3 regions of the Sporacetigenium mesophilum DSM 16796 genome follow, and region 3 is predicted to be linked to each of the others. Evidence: riboswitches for the same ligand, from Rfam matches in the RefSeq annotation. Region 3 holds a riboswitch; each other region holds the start of a gene.
The links. Region 3 has a riboswitch for cobalamin ahead of BS62_RS13740 (cobyric acid synthase). Riboswitches for the same ligand answer to the same signal wherever they lie in the genome.
Positions count from the first base shown of each region.

Region 1: linked by a shared signal. The riboswitch ahead of BS62_RS04235 (energy-coupling factor transporter transmembrane component T) and the one ahead of BS62_RS13740 (cobyric acid synthase) in region 3 are both predicted to bind cobalamin.
Region 2: linked by a shared signal. The riboswitch ahead of BS62_RS01850 (ABC transporter substrate-binding protein) and the one ahead of BS62_RS13740 (cobyric acid synthase) in region 3 are both predicted to bind cobalamin.

Region 1 is NZ_JCANUR010000003.1:10,756-16,678, forward strand. Features, by position in the region: gene BS62_RS04220 (DUF4430 domain-containing protein) at 1-1,371, opposite strand, end outside; gene BS62_RS04225 (ECF transporter S component) at 1,458-2,159, opposite strand; gene BS62_RS04230 (ABC transporter ATP-binding protein) at 2,171-3,832, opposite strand; gene BS62_RS04235 (energy-coupling factor transporter transmembrane component T) at 3,834-4,697, opposite strand; cobalamin riboswitch at 4,825-5,001, opposite strand; gene BS62_RS04240 (EAL domain-containing protein) at 5,067-5,861, opposite strand.
Region 2 is NZ_JCANUR010000001.1:370,386-376,308, reverse strand. Features, by position in the region: gene nhaA (Na+/H+ antiporter NhaA) at 78-1,202, opposite strand; cobalamin riboswitch at 1,365-1,540, shown strand; gene BS62_RS01850 (ABC transporter substrate-binding protein) at 1,672-2,619, shown strand; gene BS62_RS01845 (FecCD family ABC transporter permease) at 2,643-3,695, shown strand; gene BS62_RS01840 (ABC transporter ATP-binding protein) at 3,696-4,499, shown strand; gene hutG (formimidoylglutamase) at 4,632-5,642, opposite strand; gene BS62_RS01830 (DUF3892 domain-containing protein) at 5,784-5,923, opposite strand, start outside.
Region 3 is NZ_JCANUR010000023.1:1,292-7,214, forward strand. Features, by position in the region: gene cobT (nicotinate-nucleotide--dimethylbenzimidazole phosphoribosyltransferase) at 1-522, shown strand, start outside; gene cobU (bifunctional adenosylcobinamide kinase/adenosylcobinamide-phosphate guanylyltransferase) at 537-1,097, shown strand; gene cobS (adenosylcobinamide-GDP ribazoletransferase) at 1,102-1,869, shown strand; gene BS62_RS13725 (histidine phosphatase family protein) at 1,907-2,512, shown strand; gene BS62_RS13730 (ECF transporter S component) at 2,548-3,048, shown strand; gene BS62_RS13735 (AIR synthase related protein) at 3,058-3,801, shown strand; cobalamin riboswitch at 3,982-4,162, shown strand; gene BS62_RS13740 (cobyric acid synthase) at 4,396-5,919, shown strand.

The sequences.
Region 1 (5,923 bases), on a different contig from region 3:
GTTTGTATCACCTATATTACAATAATCGTATACAAATATACCAAACATAACATCCATTACATCAAACTTATTTATATCTCTATTAAATAACTCTTTTACTAAGTCATGACCATTAAAGTTATATGGTGTATATCCTTGACTTACAAGATACATTATTAATTTTTCAAGTTCAACATTTGTATAATAATCTAATCCTTTTTTAGGAACATTCTTATTAAAATTATTTATCATATAATTAAAATATTCCTTACTTCCTTTTATTCCTAATTTATTTAAACTTATTGCTGACCACTCATCAATATTATTTTCTTTAAGATATTTTGCTGTTAAATTCATTTCTTCTGCTAGATTGTAATCTTCAAATAATAATTTTTTATATATTATGGATATAGTTTTTGTAATTTCATTTCCTGCGCTATCCCTTGCATAAATTGATATAGTATTTGATCCTTCGCTAAGAGTAACTATATATTTACCGTTATTATTTGGATTTATTTCTTCATTATTTGACTTAACAATAGGAGTAATATTTCCATCTAGCTTATCAGTAGTAGTTACATCCAAAGCATATTTTGATGAATATACTGTCTTATCTTTTAATTGTGGGTTTATAATAGGTGGCTGAGTATCTTTTCCTTCTACTGTTATTTTGCAATAAGGCGTTGATATCATTGGAGTCTCTTTTATGACTTTCTCAGCAGTTACTATATACTCGTCATCTTTCTTAAATTTATCAGTAGGTATAGTTACCTTACCTTCATTATCAGTAACTAGACCATCAATTTTTTGCCCATTTAGCAATATACTTGCACCTTCAACCCCTTTAGTATCCTGACCAATTAGTTTAAGTTCAATGGGTTTATTGCCATCTGTTGCAACATCTTCTCTATTAAAATATGAATATTTATAATCAAAATTTTTCCAATCTGGCACAAAATATTGAACTATATAATCACCATTATTTATAGTTTGCTTTCCAACTCCGCTACTAGCGTATCCGTTGTTAAATGCAAAAGCCCAGTATCCATTTGGATAATTTTCATTGTAGTTATCTATACCAGCAATACTTGAAATTGAGGCTCCCCATTGAGCATTATCTGTTATTTTATAACTTATTTTATTATCCTTAAGTGCTTTTAATATAGCATGAATTGCCATTGTATTACCCTGATTAGTTGCACCATAAGGTGTTAAATCATAATTTGTAACATTAACATTTGTTTTTTCTAGTATTGTCTTACCCCCAGCTACTACTTTTACAGTTACATTTACAGAGTCATTACCTTCTGCATTTGCAATAGCAGGTATATAGGCAACTTGTGATAATACAATACTAAGTGTTAAAATCAAACTCAAAATAATCTTTTTCATTTTTTCTCCCTCCAATTATTTAATTTCCAACTGCTAACCTTGAGCAAGGTCCCATCTGGTCGTTGGCGACATGAGCGCAGAGAATTTTAATTTAAATCCCCTTCTTTTATGTAAGTAACCTCAAGCCTTCTTTTATATCTAAATAAAACTTTTCTCAATATATCGTAAAATATTATTGAAAAAGTAAAGTTACCAACCCCATGTAAAATGTCAAATGTCAAACTAGCTAAATAAGTTGCAACAACACTTTCCATAGTTATAGGTTTTACAAATGTAATGAGGTTCCAGAAATTCATAATCCAACCAAACATAAAGCCAAATGCAAAACATGCTATTGCAAACTTTAAAGGACTTACATCTTGATTTTTCTTTCCCCAAAATCCGCATATCATACCTATTATTCCCCAGGAAAACATCTGCCAAGGAGTCCATGGACCTTGCCCCAAAAATATATTTGATAAAAATGCAGCTGAACTTCCAATTAAAAAACCTTGATAAGGACCAAACACATACCCAGATAATGCAACCAAGAAAGTAACTGGTTGAACATTTGGAATTAGGGCAAATATAACTCTTGAAACAGCTGAAAATGCACTTAAAGTAGCTATTATACCTATTTCTTTTGTTCCTAGTGAACTCTTCTCGAAGTAAAAATAACTTAAAAACAATATTGCAAATACACCTAATGTAAATATCAATGAAAATCCACTTTGTATATTTTGATTTAATGTAAGTACCATTAAAATTACAATCACTACTGCTGTTAAAACAATATATAATTTTTTCATAATAACCACCTTTAAACTACAGAATTCATATAATTACAACTAATAAAATCCAAAGCTTCTTCTTCAGTAAATATAGAGTTGTCAATATTCTTAAATAGCTTATTTATTGTTGTGTTATAATAAATTCCATCACTTAAAACCTCGTCTCTACTTCCATCTGCAACTATTTCCCTATTAAACATAAGTATAAATCTGTTGCAATAATTAGATGAAAATTCAACATCATGGGTTATCATCAAAATAGTTGTACCTTGGTCATTGAGATTTTTAAGTACTTTACCTAGTTTGTTTTTTACTTCTAAGTCTAGACCCCTTGTAGGCTCATCTAGAAGTAGTATCTTAGGCTTCATAACCAATATTGAGGCTATAGCCAACCTTTGTTTTTCCCCACCACTTAAATCTCTTGGATTTTTATCTTTAAGATGGTAAATATCTAAATCTTTTAAAGTATTATTTATAATTTCTTCATCAAATGAGTTAAAGTTATCTAGTGTAAACTTAAGTTCCTCATAAACACTGTCTTTTGAAATGTACTCACTTGGATCTTGAGAAACATATCCAACTAACCTTGATAGCTCTTTTCTATTTGTTTTTTTGACTTCTTTGGAATTTATTTTTATACTTCCTTTGTATTCCTTAAGTCCCATAATACTTTTTAATAATGTACTTTTTCCTGAACCGTTTGCCCCCATAATAGAAACAAATTCACCTTCTAATATATCAATATTTACATTATCTAAAACCTGAAGACTATCATAAAATGTATTTAACTTTTTTATACTGATAGTTGAGTTTTTATCATTTTTATCTTTTGTAAATGCAAATTGACATTTATTAAATTCATCCTTATTATTAAATTCGCCTTCTAAATAATTTCTAGCATCTTTAAAGTCTTTTGGAAGGTATCCTATATTATTCTTTTTGAAAAATCTTAAATAATCTGGCATAAATCCAATCATATTATTAGAACATTTACTAAAAAATTCATTTATATTTTCAAAAACTGTAAGCTTATTATTTTCCATATATCCAATTTTGTCTGCAACATCAAACCATTTATTTACTCTTTGTTCTATTAAAACTATAGACATTCCAAGTTCTGTATTTATTTTTCTTACTAAATTAACTATAGATTCTGCAGATGGGGGATCCAGTTGTGACGTTGGTTCATCTAAGACTATACACTTTGGCATGTACGCTATAGCCGATGCAATTGCAACTTTTTGTTTTTCTCCACCAGACAATGTGTTTATGTTTCTATTTGCTAAATGTAGTATGTCTGCAAATTGCATAGCTTCCCATACTCTTCTTTTTATAACACTCTCATCCACACCTATATTCTCTAACCCAAAGGCCATTTCTCTATGTACCTTGTTCATCATAAGTTGTCTTTCTGGATGTTGAAAAACCATAGTTATTTCTTTAGCTCTTTGACTATGAGACATTTTATTTATATCTTCACCTTCTATATTTACATATCCTTTAATACTTCCACCATAAAAACTAGGAACAGTTCCAACTATAGCCTTTGCTAAAGTTGATTTCCCTGAGCCTGATTTTCCCGTAACTAACAATATATTCCCTTTATTTAGCTTAAGATTTATATTGTCTAAAGTTAGTTTATCTTCTAAAGGATACTTGTAACTTAAATCTTTAATTTCTATATAAGCCACACTAATCATCCTCCCCATATAATATCATTGAAGTTGTTATAAACACTACAATCGCAAATATTGATGCAGTTGCATAATTAAATATATTTGTTAAATAAATTCCATCATATACATCAAAACTTACCATTTTAAAATACATTCCTATACAATAAGTTATTAAAAGAACTATTGATGAAAATATAATTAAAAAATCAAATTTATTAAATCTTTGTCTTTCGTATATACTCCTGTTGCTACTTAAAAATCCCCTTACATATGCGGCTTCACTTATCTCAAAGGAACTTTCTAAGGAGTTGTCTAATAAAATTGAAAAAACAGGTACATAACTTTTTGATTTTTCCTTAGAACCTTTTTTATCAAAATTTACTCCTCTTACTGTATATACATCTTTCAAACTATTAAACCTTTTTTTAAGATCTGGAACAAGTTTGAATCCTATCATAAGCATAAGAGTTGACTTTGGCATTTTAGTTGAAAAATAAGAAACAGCCCTGTCTGAATCTATCATAAAGTCAAATGCCATAAAAATATATGTTACTGACAATAACTTAAAGGCCATTGTTATTGAATATATAATAGATTCTAAAGTAATTTTTCTACTCATTATGTAAAATAATATTGTTTTTCCTTGGCTTACAAAGAAAACATTTATTATTGTAATAACAATTACAAAAGGTATAAAATATAGAATTCCCATTTTTAACTTCTTAGTGTTTTTTGTAGATATAAATAAAGAAATTAACAAAGTATATACTGAAATAAGTATAGCTGGATTATCATTTGAAAAAACCATTATCATTATAGTTAAAAATAAAACTATAGGTGTAATAATATGAACATTTCCGAATTTTCCGTCATTTTCCAACAAAATTCCTCCTTGTATAAAAATTTCGCTTGAATATAAAATAGCCCATTAACTGCGAGAGTTAATGGGCTAAGCTTAATGTCTAATTAAAGGCAAGACCTAACACACTCTGTATCTTCCGCAGAGTAAAGTGTTAATAATATAGGCAGGTCTTCTGACTCAAGTATCATAGCTTTTACACGTCTTCCCAGATTACTCCAGTGACATATGTGCAAAGCTCCTCTCTTACAGCGGCGGGACCGTTCAGGAATTTCACCTGATTTCCTTTTAATAAAAATAATTAACCTATATATTTTATATTTAATTTTCGAATATTTCTTATATAAATTATACCAAATATAACTTACAATTTCAACATAACTTTATTTATTAAGCAAGTACTTCTCTTGGTCTTCCTAAATAATATCCCTGACCATAGTCTGCACCAAGGTTTATCAAAACATCTAACTCTTCCTTAGTTTCTATACCTTCACATATGATTTTTGCCCCTATGAACTTACTAAATTCAACCACTGTTCTTACAAGTTCTTTTTTATTGCTACTTTTGTCTATATCTCTTATAAAATTCATGTCTATCTTAATATAGTGGGAAGGTACAGATATAAGCAAATTATTATTTGAATATCCTGAACCATAATCATCTATTGCAAGCTTTACACCAAAGTGTCTTATTTGTTCAAAAGAATTATATAGTTTTTTCATATCGTCAATAGGAACGTTTTCCGTCAATTCCAAAACTATATTTTTTCTAATGTCAGGTTCTATCTTTTGTAACAAATCAAATACTTCATCTGTATTTTGTTTTAAAAACACAGGATCTATATTTATAAATAGATTTTTATCTTTTACTTCAAATTTTTCAAAAGAATTTACTGAATTTTGAACTGCTAATAAAATAAATTTTTGTACGTATTTAAATTTATAAACATCATCTATTACTTCTTTAATGTTTTTATATTTAGTATTTTTTGTTCTTGATAAACTTTCGTAACCATAAGTAGTTCCTGTTTTTAAATCTACTATAGGTTGATATACACAATATAATTCATTTTTGTTTAGAAGCCTTTTTATACTAAGCATTCTAAACATCCTTTTTCTAAATATAAAATATGCTATTACTAATTCTATTAATATTAATGCAATAATATCCATACTACTTTCCATCTATAAAATCCTCCACAAAATACATACAGTTTACTAGACGATATGTATATTCCATATTCGAC
Region 2 (5,923 bases), on a different contig from region 3:
TTTTGTTAAATTTATAATAACATCACAAAATGATACTGTCAATTATATATTTTTATAAAATTCGACTTATTTTTCATTTACCACCTTTTTGTTATATAACTCAGTCTAAGCGATCTTTTTAGTGAATCTACAACAATTGTAATTATATAGGATAAACCTATTGATATAACTAAGGAAATTAATATTGATATTTTAGCAATATCCGTAATTTCACTTGAATTACTAAAAGCTATTTCAGATACAAAAATAGACATTGTAAATCCTATACTTGCAAGTACAGCTACGTTGAATATTGATAGCCAACTCGCATTTTTAGGTTTTTGTGTTATATGAAGTTTTGTCGCTATGTAAGTAAATAACATTATACCTAATGGTTTTCCTATAACTAATCCAAAAATAATTCCTTGAATTAAAGTACTGCCTTCAACAAAGTTGATATTTGTGTTTAATTTTATTGCTGTATTCGATAAAGCAAATAATGGCAATATAAAAAAGCTTGATAAGTTTGATATATTATGTTCCAAGTTGCGATTAAGTGGCATAACTAATCCTAACAATACTCCACTAATAGTTGAATGTATTCCACTTTTATGTACAAAATACCAAAGAAATAATCCTAAAATCATATATATATATGTCTTTTTTATTTTAAATACTTTATTCATAATATATATAATAACTGTTGTTAAAGCTGCAATTAAAACATACTTAATATCTATGTTAGACGGATACAAAACACCTATAACCATTATTGATATCAAATCATCTACAACTGCTAATGATAATAAAAATATTTTCAATCTATGATTTAATCTATTTTCTAACATCATAAATATACCTATAGCAAATGCTATGTCAGTTGCTATGGGTATTCCTACCCCTTCAATATAAATGGTATTATTGTTAAATATAATAAATATTATTGCTGGTACTAATACCCCTCCAATAGCAGCTATTATAGGAAATGATGCTTTTTTAAAACTTGATAAGTTACCATATAATACTTCTTTTTTTATTTCTAAAGACGCTCCTAAAAAAAATATTGCCATTAAAAAATCATTAACAATCATATGAACATTAAAGTCATTAAATATTTTTATCTCATTAAAAAAATAATTATGAATATATCCAAATGGACTATTGGCTACAATTAATGCTATTAAACTAAATACAACTAATAATATTCCCGGCAAACATCTCATAGTACTTCCCCCATTTAATAATAATAAATATATATTAATATATAATGTTATGCAGACATGTACTATGACTATTCTATATAAATAAAATATGTTTATTATTTTCAAAATATTTCCATATTCCATTGACACTAATATATCACTGAGCTAAAATAAATGTGTACAATATAATATATTGTGTTAGGTGTTCCTTTAAGGAATTAAAAGGGAAAGCGGTTAGAATCCGCTGCAGCCCCCGCTACTGTATACGGTGACGAAACTCATTATCCACTGATTTTTTCGGGAAGGAGAGTTAAGGATGACCCGTTAGCCAGGAGACCTGCCTAATACACTACTAAATCTTTCGGAGGGAGAGATGGATGTACATGCCTTTTTAGGTACATTCAAATTAAGACTTCGAGCAAGTCTTTTTTTTATTGCCTTTTTACAATATACGGGGGAAGAAAAAATATTTTATTAGGGGGAATTTGAAATGAAAAGTTTTTCAAAGAAAGTCGCACTATTATTTTTAAGTATTTTTATGGTTTCATCATTATTAACAGGCTGTACTAGTACTACTACTAATACTGAAAAAACTGAAAATACTACAAACACTACATATCCACTAGAATTTACAGATGCATATGACAGAAAGGTTACCTTAGACAAAAAACCTGAAAGAATAGTATCATTATCTCCAAATATGACAGAAACAGTTGCAGCACTTGATTCATTAGATAGATTGGTTGGTAGAACTGATTATTGTGACTATCCTACTGATGTAAAAAATGTTGAATCAATTGGGGATATTACAGAGCCAAATATAGAAAAAATAGTTGAATTAAAACCAGATGTTGTTTTAGCATCTTCACTTACTAAAAGAGAAATTATAGATAAAATAGCACAATTAGGTATAAATGTTATTGTAATAATTGAACAAGAAGACTTTGATGGCGCCTATACTTCAATAAAGAAGGTTGGTCAAATTATAGATAAAAATGAAGATGCAACTAAAGTAATTAAAGGAATGAAGGACAAAATTGCCGAAGTAGAAACTAAGGTTAAAGATGCAAAAACTAATCCAAAAATTTATTATGTTGTAAGTTATGGTCAGTATGGAGATTATACTGCGACAGGCGAAACTTTTATATCAGCAGCTATTGATAAATCTGGTGGTTTAAATATTGCAAAAGACGTTACTGGTTGGAAATATAGTCTTGAAAGTGTTGTTGAAAACGACCCTGATATAATAATATGTCCAATAAACCCAGCAAAATTAAAATCAGAATTTGTTCAAACAAATGGATATAAAGATCTAAGAGCTGTTAAAGAAGGAAAAGTATTTGAAGTAGATAATAGTAAACTAGACAGACAAGGACCAAGACTTGCTGAAGGTCTTGAAGAACTTGCAAAGGTTATTCACCCAGAATTATTTAAGTAAAATAGTTGAAAGAAGGAATTATAATGAATTTTAATGACAAGAAAAAATACTATACAGGTTTATTTGCTATAGGTATAGGAATTTTAATGCTTTTAATTATAATTTCTATAACTTTAGGTTCTGCTGATGTTTCAGTTACTGATTCTTTTAGAATTATTGCCTCTAAAATCCCTATTATTAATGAATTTGTTAATATAGATGATATAAAACTATCCTCTAGTGTTATTATATTAAAAATCAGATTACCAAGGATAATTTTGGCAGCCCTTGTTGGTATAAATCTTTCATTGGTTGGCGCTGTATACCAAGGGATATTTAAAAATCCAATGGCTGATCCATATGTTCTAGGTGTATCCTCTGGTTCTGCACTTGGTGCCGCTGTTTCCATAGTATTTGGCATTCAGACAATGCTTTTAGGAATCAGCGGTGTAGCTTTAGCAGCTTTTATTGGAGCTATAATAACAACAGTTTCAGTTTATAACATAGCAAGGGTTGGGAATAAGGCATCTACAATAAATTTACTTTTAGCAGGTGTTGCTGTTAGTTTTTTCTTGTCATCTTTAATATCAATATTAATGATCTTTAATAGAAATGAAATTGATAAAATAATTTTTTGGACTATGGGTAGTCTTTCAGCTGCTAGTTGGTCTCAGGTTATTTTTCTATTATTTATTACAATACCTCTATCTATTTTTGTTATGTTTTTTTCAAGAGATATAAATATCGTTTTATTAGGAGACGACTCAGCCAAAAACTTAGGAATTGATGTTGAAAAACTAAAAAAGATTATGTTACTTATATCTTCTTTATTAGTAGCTTCTTCAGTATCTGTTAGTGGTGTTATTGGATTTGTAGGTCTTATAATTCCTCATTCGGTAAAAATACTAACAGGCTCTGATAATAGAGTATTAATTCCTTTTTCAGCATTAGCAGGTGGATGTTTTATGATTATTTCAGACACCCTTGCAAGAACATTATTGTCTCCAACTGAAATGCCAGTAGGTGCTATTACTTCACTTTTCGGAGCTCCTTATTTTATTTATCTTCTTTATAAAAACAAAAAGAAGGTGTTTTAGATGGCAAAAAATAATTCAATTATAATAAAAAATTTAAATTATAGTATAGATAATAAAAATATATTAAGTGATATTTCATTAGATATAAAAAAAGGTATGTTTTATAGTATTTTAGGACCTAATGGTTCAGGAAAAACTACGCTTTTAAAAAATATTTCAAGAACACTTGAACCAAATAAAAACACTGTTTATATTGAAGACAAAGATATTGTCAAACATAAGTACAAAGACCTTGCCAAAGAGCTTGCTTATGTGCCCCAAGATACTAGTGTTGACTTTGACTTTCCTGCTATAGATGTTGTATTAATGGGAAGAGTTCCATATCTTAGAAGATTTGAAAATGAAAGTAAAAAAGATATTGAAATTGTTGAAAGATCAATGAAATTAACTAATACTTGGCATTTAAAAGATAAAAATATAAAAAATTTAAGTGGTGGAGAAAGACAAAGAATTATTATTGCTAGGGCATTAGCTCAAGAAAGTAATATTATACTTTTAGATGAGCCTATATCACAATTAGATATACACCATCAAATAGAAATAATGGATACTATTAAATCTCTAAATAAAAAATGTAATATAACTGTTATTACTGTACTTCACGATTTAAATATAGCTTCCCAATATAGCGATTGTTTAATATTAGTTGATAAAGGAAAAATAGCTTCAGTTGGTGAACCTGAAGTAGTTTTATCACAGACTAATATTAAGAAAATATATAATATGGATGTAATAATGATTAAAAACCCCTTAAATGGAAAACCTCATATAATTCCAGTTTCATCAGGTTTTAAATCCTTATAAAAATCGCTACGCTCATGTCTTAGCGGCCTGAAAAGCAGGTTTGTTGCTCAAGTTTATCAGTTGGAAATTATAATTTCCTTGTAATAAAAAAGGTCCTAGAATACAATTTGTATCTAGGACCTTTTTTATTTATTAGATATCTAGACTATGAATTTTAGCTATTGTATTAACTACAGAAAAAATTAACGTCGAAGCTAAATTTGCAGTAGTATTGTCTTGGTCAAATCTCGGTGATACTTCTGCTATATCAAAACTTATTGTTTTATTAGATTTTAATATATATTTAATAAGTTTTAGCACTCTTTCTGGGTCTAGGCCTAATGGTTGTGGTGCACTTACACCAGGTGCAAAAGCTGATGAAAATACATCAGTACATATTGTCATATAAATATGCTCTTTTGATTTCATAAAATCATCTATTTTATCTATTACATTCCAATGTCCGCTATCTGCAATATCCTTTGCCCATATATATTTAACTCCCAGCTTGTCTGCTGTTTTGAATAACTCAACTGTATTCCCACGTTTTTGTATTCCAACGCAAAGATAAGAATAATCTATATCTTTATATTTGCATATATCTGCTATTTGTCTAAACATTGTTCCTGATGTTCCACCATTTGGATATGGTCTTAAATCAAAATGGGCATCAAAATTTATTATTCCTATATTAGGCTTTTCATTAGTTTTTAACAAATGATTTAATAATCCGTTATAATGTCCAAAGGCAACTTCATGGCCCCCACCTAAAACAATTGGAAAAAGATTTAAACTTAAAATCTTTTCTATAGCTTTTGAAAGTAATTCTTGAGCTTCTTCTAAGGTGCAATCTTCACAGAATATATTTCCTGCATCAAAAAGTTTAACATCTTTTGAAAACCAGCAAGGCAGATTAACTAATTCCCTTCTAATACTTAAAGGGCCATTAGCAGCTCCTACTCTACCTTGATTTCTCATAACCCCTTCATCACAGCAAAATCCTATAAATGCAAAGCCTAGTTTACCATCGTATGGGATTAACTTTTCTCTTAAGTCGATATTTTTAACCCATTGATGCCATCTAAATGCATCAAAATTACTTTCACTATCTACTCTACCTTTCCAAACTTCATCTTCTGTTATCTTATAGTTTGAGCTAAACATGGTATCCTCCCGTTTTATGTTATGCTAAGATGCTTAGTATATTTTTTATGAATATTATCTATCATTAATAGTAGTTTAATTTTATATATTTTTCAATAATAAAAAAATACCACATTGAGTAAATGTGGTATTTTAGGATAACTATTCAAATGTTGGAATATTATCTAGATTATCGCTTTTGTCTTCATTTGGATTGCTTCTTAAATACTCTCTTCCATTTCTAGCCTTACCTACATTTACACCCTCTATACGATGATCCTTGGCCATCATTATAGCATCCT
Region 3 (5,923 bases):
GGTATTGGAAATACAACTCCATCTAGCGCTATAGTATCATTATATGCAAATTGTGATCCGTTAGAGGTTACAGGGATAGGAGCAGGGCTTTCAAATGATAAACTTAATCATAAAGCAAATATAATAAAAAGATCTTTAGAATTAAATAATCCTAATAATGATGATGCAATAGATGTATTATCAAAGGTAGGTGGATTTGAAATAGGTGCTATGGCAGGAGTGATATTAGGTGCTAGTGCTAATAGAGTTCCTGTGGTACTTGATGGATTTATATCGTATGCATCAGCATTATTAGCTTATAATTTAAATGAATTAACTAAAAAATATATGATAGCATCTCATCACTCATCAGAGGCAGGATCTTTTAAGGCGTTAGAATTATTAGGCTTAAGTCCCATGCTTAATATGGATATGAGATTAGGAGAGGGAAGTGGTGCTGCACTAGCATTTAATATAATAGAGGCAGCTAATTACACTTATAAAAATATGGCTACATTTGCACAAACAGAGATAGTTATATAGCGGAGGTAAACATTATGAGCAATATAGTAATGGTAACAGGAGGGGCTAGATCAGGAAAAAGCTCTTATGCTGAAAAGTTGTGTAAGGCACAAAAAAATAATGTTGCTTATATTGCAACATCGATACCATTTGACGAGGGTATGAAAGATAGAATAAAAAAACATCAAGAGATGAGGCCTAAAAACTGGACTACATATGAGGTATATGAAGATATATATAAATTTATAAAAGAGATAGAAAAAAACAATCAGACTGTTATATTAGACTGTGTAACTTTATTAATTAACAATCTTATGTTTAAATTTGATATAGATTACGAAACATGTAGCAGAAATGAAGTAGATGAAATAGAAAAATATATACAAAATCAGGTGAAACTTCTAATTGAAGAAATGAAAAAGACTAATTTATATGTAGTAATAGTTACAAATGAAATAGGAATGAGTATAGTTCCAGATAACAGATTGTCTAGAATTTATACAGATATTGCTGGAAGAATAAATCAATATATAGCTAGAGAAAGTGACGAGGTATACTTTGTAGTAAGTAGTATACCTATGAAAATAAAGGGTTAATAATATGAAAAGATTTATAGGAATACTTCAACTTTTAACTAGAATACCAATAAACATGGATACAGGTTTTGATGAAGAGTTTGACAAAAGCATAATATATTTTCCGCTAGTAGGTTTAGTTCTAGGGGGGATTTATTTAGCTATAACATACCTATCCTTACAAATATTTGATATATATATAGTATCAATAATATTTCTAATGAGTGAGGTTCTTTTAACAGGAGGACTTCACCTAGATGGATTAGGAGATACTTTTGACGGAATATATAGTTATAGAAATAAGGAAAAAATATTAGATATTATGAAGGATTCTAGATTGGGAACTAATGCACTTCTAGCCATAGTGTTTTTAATATTATTAAAGGTAGGTTTTGTCTATAGTATTGTAAGTATGGATATATTATATCCTTTACTATTAACCCCTGTATATGGAAGACTAGCTATAGTATTTTCTTGTTATAAAAACAAGACACCAAGACCAGGAGGAATGGGTAATTTATTTATAGGAAAGGTAAATAATAAAAGGTTATTTATAACTATATTTTCTACTATTTTAATTGTTATTTTAGCATACGTACTTATTAAAATAAGTATATATGAGGTTCTATTCAGTATAGTTTTTATACCGGTTCTATATATATTAACAAGAATGTTTACAATATATATAACTAATAAAATAGATGGAATAACGGGAGATATACTTGGATGTTGGTGTGAATTATCCCAATTAATATATTTAATTTTTATATATTTGGCTTACAAATTGCTTTAGTTATGAATTTTTAGAAGCTTAATTAAAGGAGATATATATGGTAAGGATTATACTAGTAAGACATGGAGAAACAGACGATAACAATAATATGAAATTATCTGGACATATAGACAGTAAATTGAGTAGCCTAGGCCTAAGCCAATCGCAAAAAACTGTAAACTTTTTAAAAGATTATAGTATAGATTGTATTTATAGTAGTCCATCTTCAAGGGCAGTAGAGACAATAAAAAATTTATCTAAAGAAAAAGACCTAGAAATAGTAGTAAATGATAATTTAAAAGAATTGAACTTTGGAGATTTCGAGGGAAAAACATTTAAAGAAATAGAAAGCAGTTATAGTGAAGAATTTGATAATATGTTGAAATTGGGTTTTGAATATGAATATCCTAAGGGAGAAAGTTTAGTAGAATTTCATAATAGAATAGCTTTATATATAGAAAATATTATAAAAGAAAATAGAGGTAAATCTATACTTATATGTACTCATGCGGGGGTTATAAGATGCATAATATCTCATTTGTTATCGAAAAGCTATGAACATCATTGGAATTTCAAAATAGATAACTGTTCTGTTAGTGTAATAGAAGTTGAAAATGATTTTGCAGTAATACACAAGCTAAATAATACTGATCATTTAAGATAAATGGGGATAATGAATTTTTTATAGGAGGAATTTTTATGAAAACAAAAAAGATTACTTTAGTGGCGCTATTTATAGCTTTGAGTTTTATAGGTTCAAATATAAAGATAGTTTCAAGTATAGCCTTTGATTCTATGCCTGGATTTTTAATATCGATTATGTTAGGACCTGTTTATGGAGCTATAGTTGGATTATTAGGGCACTTATTGACAGCGCTCACAAGTGGGTTTCCTATGACAATACCTATACATTTAATAATAGGTATTTTTATGGCAATAACAATTTATATCTTTGGAGTATCTTATAGAATTTTAAAAGATAAAAATAAATTCTTATCATGGATAGTACCAACTTTATTGGGAGTTATAATAAATGGTCCTGTTACAGTATACTTTTTAATTAAAGTTATAAATGTACCTGGGTTAGCTTATGCTATAATTCCTATATTGTCTCTAGCAGCTTTAGCCAACATAATAGTAGCTATAGGTATATACAGCGCCATACCAAAGAGATCATTGGCGGAGTTTAAACAAAGGTAGGTAGTTTATATGAATATAAATAGAGTCAGGGACCTAACATTAGTCTCTATAGACAATGAAAAGACAATGGTAATAGCTTGTGACAGTTGTGGTGGAATAGGGTTAAAAAGTGGAGATTCATTTAAATGCCCTCCACTTCAAGTAGGGAAATATACTGCTAAAGTTGCTTTATTTGAAGTTCTTTGTAGTGGTGCAGATGTAGTAAGTATTACAAATGCAGTTTGCAATGAAATGAATCCTACAGGAGAAGAAATAATAAAAGGGATAAAAGAAGAACTGAAACTTTTAAAGATAGATAATGTTACACTTACAGGAAGCACGGAAGAAAATATGATTACAAATTCAACTGCAGTAGGTATAACAGTAATAGGTATAGCAGAAAATGAAAAATTGAAAGTAAATAATGTAAATTGTGATTGTAAATTAATCAGTATAGGAATTCCAAAGGTAGGAAATGAGATAAAATTAGATAATGATAAAGAAATTGCTAGTTATGAAGATCTTAATATTTTATTAAATATAGAAGGGGTTTTGGAAATAGTACCTGTTGGTTCGAAGGGAATAATGTATGAATGCGAGCAATTAGCAATAAACAATAATTTAAATTTAGAAGTTAATAAAGATATTACTGTAGATTTATATAAATCAGCGGGTCCAGGTACCGTTTTAATAGCTGCAATAAAAAATAATTATTTAGAAGAGATTGAAAAAATGAAAAATTTAACTTTTATAGGAAAGTTACTAAAGAAATAGATTAATTACTGTGAAAAGGCTTAGATCTCCCCTATCTTACTATAAGGAAGGAGATTTAAGCCTTTTTAGTTAAGAGGAATTAAGAATATTAATTATATAAAAATTATATACATAAATTGTATAAATTTACTATTATATTGAATATTGCAATTTTGTATGTTAGAATGTAATTGTTAAAAACTTAATAAATCTGAAATAGGTTCTTATATAGATTAATAGGGAAAGAGGTTAAATTCCTCTGCAGCCCCCGCTACTGTAAAGCAGACGAAACCTTATTTAAGCCACTATGATTTGCATCATGGGAAGGTAAGGAAGTAGATTGAAGCTAAGCCAGGAGACCTGCCTAATTCATGAGTAGTAAACCTTCGGGGTGAAGGGTGGCGCTATAGTCTATAATAATAAGTAATTTATATTCTATAAACAAATCCTAACCAATAAAGGTTAGGATTTGTTTAATTACAAGTATAATATAAATTATCTGGTCTATAGATAATTTATATTATCCAACTACTAAACTTGAGCAACGGACCTGATTTTCAAGGTCGTTGGCGACATGAGTGAAGCGAATTTTTTATATATAAAGGGGGAAATTCCATGGGTAAATCAATAATGTTTCAAGGTACAGGTTCTGGAGTAGGTAAAAGTCTATTAACTGCGGCATTTTGTAGGATATTAAAGCAAGATGGAAAAAGTGTTATACCTTTTAAATCACAAAATATGGCTCTAAATTCTTATATAACAAAAGAAGGATTGGAAATGGGTAGGGCTCAAGTATTTCAAGCAGAAGCAGCATGTCTTGAACCACATGTAAATATGAATCCAATACTTCTAAAACCTACAACAAATAAAAAATCTCAAGTAATAATAAATGGTAAAGTATATAAAAACATGGGTGCAGCAGAATACCATGATTTTGCACCAGAGTTAAAAGATATGATAAAAGATATATATAAAGATATAAGCTCTAGTTACGATATTGTTGTTATAGAAGGTGCTGGAAGTCCAGCTGAGATAAACCTTAGAGAAAATGATATAGTTAATATGGGAATGGCTGAAATATCAGACTCACCAGTAGTACTTATTGGAGATATTGATAAAGGTGGAGTTTTTGCATCTTTAGCTGGGACAATGATGCTTTTAACTGAAGAAGAAAGAAAAAGAGTTAAGGGAGTAATTATAAATAAATTTAGAGGAGATATAAAAATTTTAGAGCCTGGATTAAAAATGCTAGAAGATATAATAAAAGTACCTGTTTTAGGAGTTATACCTTATAGTATTTTAAATATAGAAGACGAAGATAGTTTGGCAGATCGATTTAGAATGAAACAAGAAAAGGGAGATAAGGCTATTGATATAGAGGTTTTGTACTTACCTCATGTATCAAACTTTACTGATATGAATGTATTTGAAACTCAGGAAGACGTTAACCTAAGATACGTTATGAGAGGAGAATCTATAGGAGATCCAGATATTCTTATAATTCCTGGAAGCAAAAACACTATAGAAGACCTTATATATATAAAAGAAAGTGGACTAGAAAAACAAATAATAGAATTACATAAAAAGGGAAAGTTAGTATTTGGAGTATGTGGCGGATATCAAATGTTAGGTAAAAAGCTATATGACCCACAGGGAATAGAATGTGGAGTTAAAGAAATAAATGGAATAGGACTATTAGATATAGAAACTACATTTGAAGGAGAAAAGATAACCGCCCAAGTAGAAGCTATTATAGAAGAAGATATGAACGGGTATCTAAATGGATTAAATGGAATTAAGATAGAAGGATATGAAATACACATGGGAAGAAGTACAAAATCAGATGAATGTAGCTACCTAAATACTATAACTATGAGACTAGAAGAAAATGTAAGTATTTTAGAAGGAGCAATAAATGAAGATGGAAATGTAGTTGGAACTTATATACATGGAATATTTGACAACATAAGTTTTACTAGGGCTTTACTGAATAACATAAGAGATAAAAAAGGACTTGAGAGAGTAGAAAGTAATGTCTCCTCTTTTAAGGAATTTAAAGATATAGAATATGACAAATTAGCAAATATAGTTAGAGCTCATACTGATATAGATAAAATATATGAAATAATTAACTCCTAGGGGG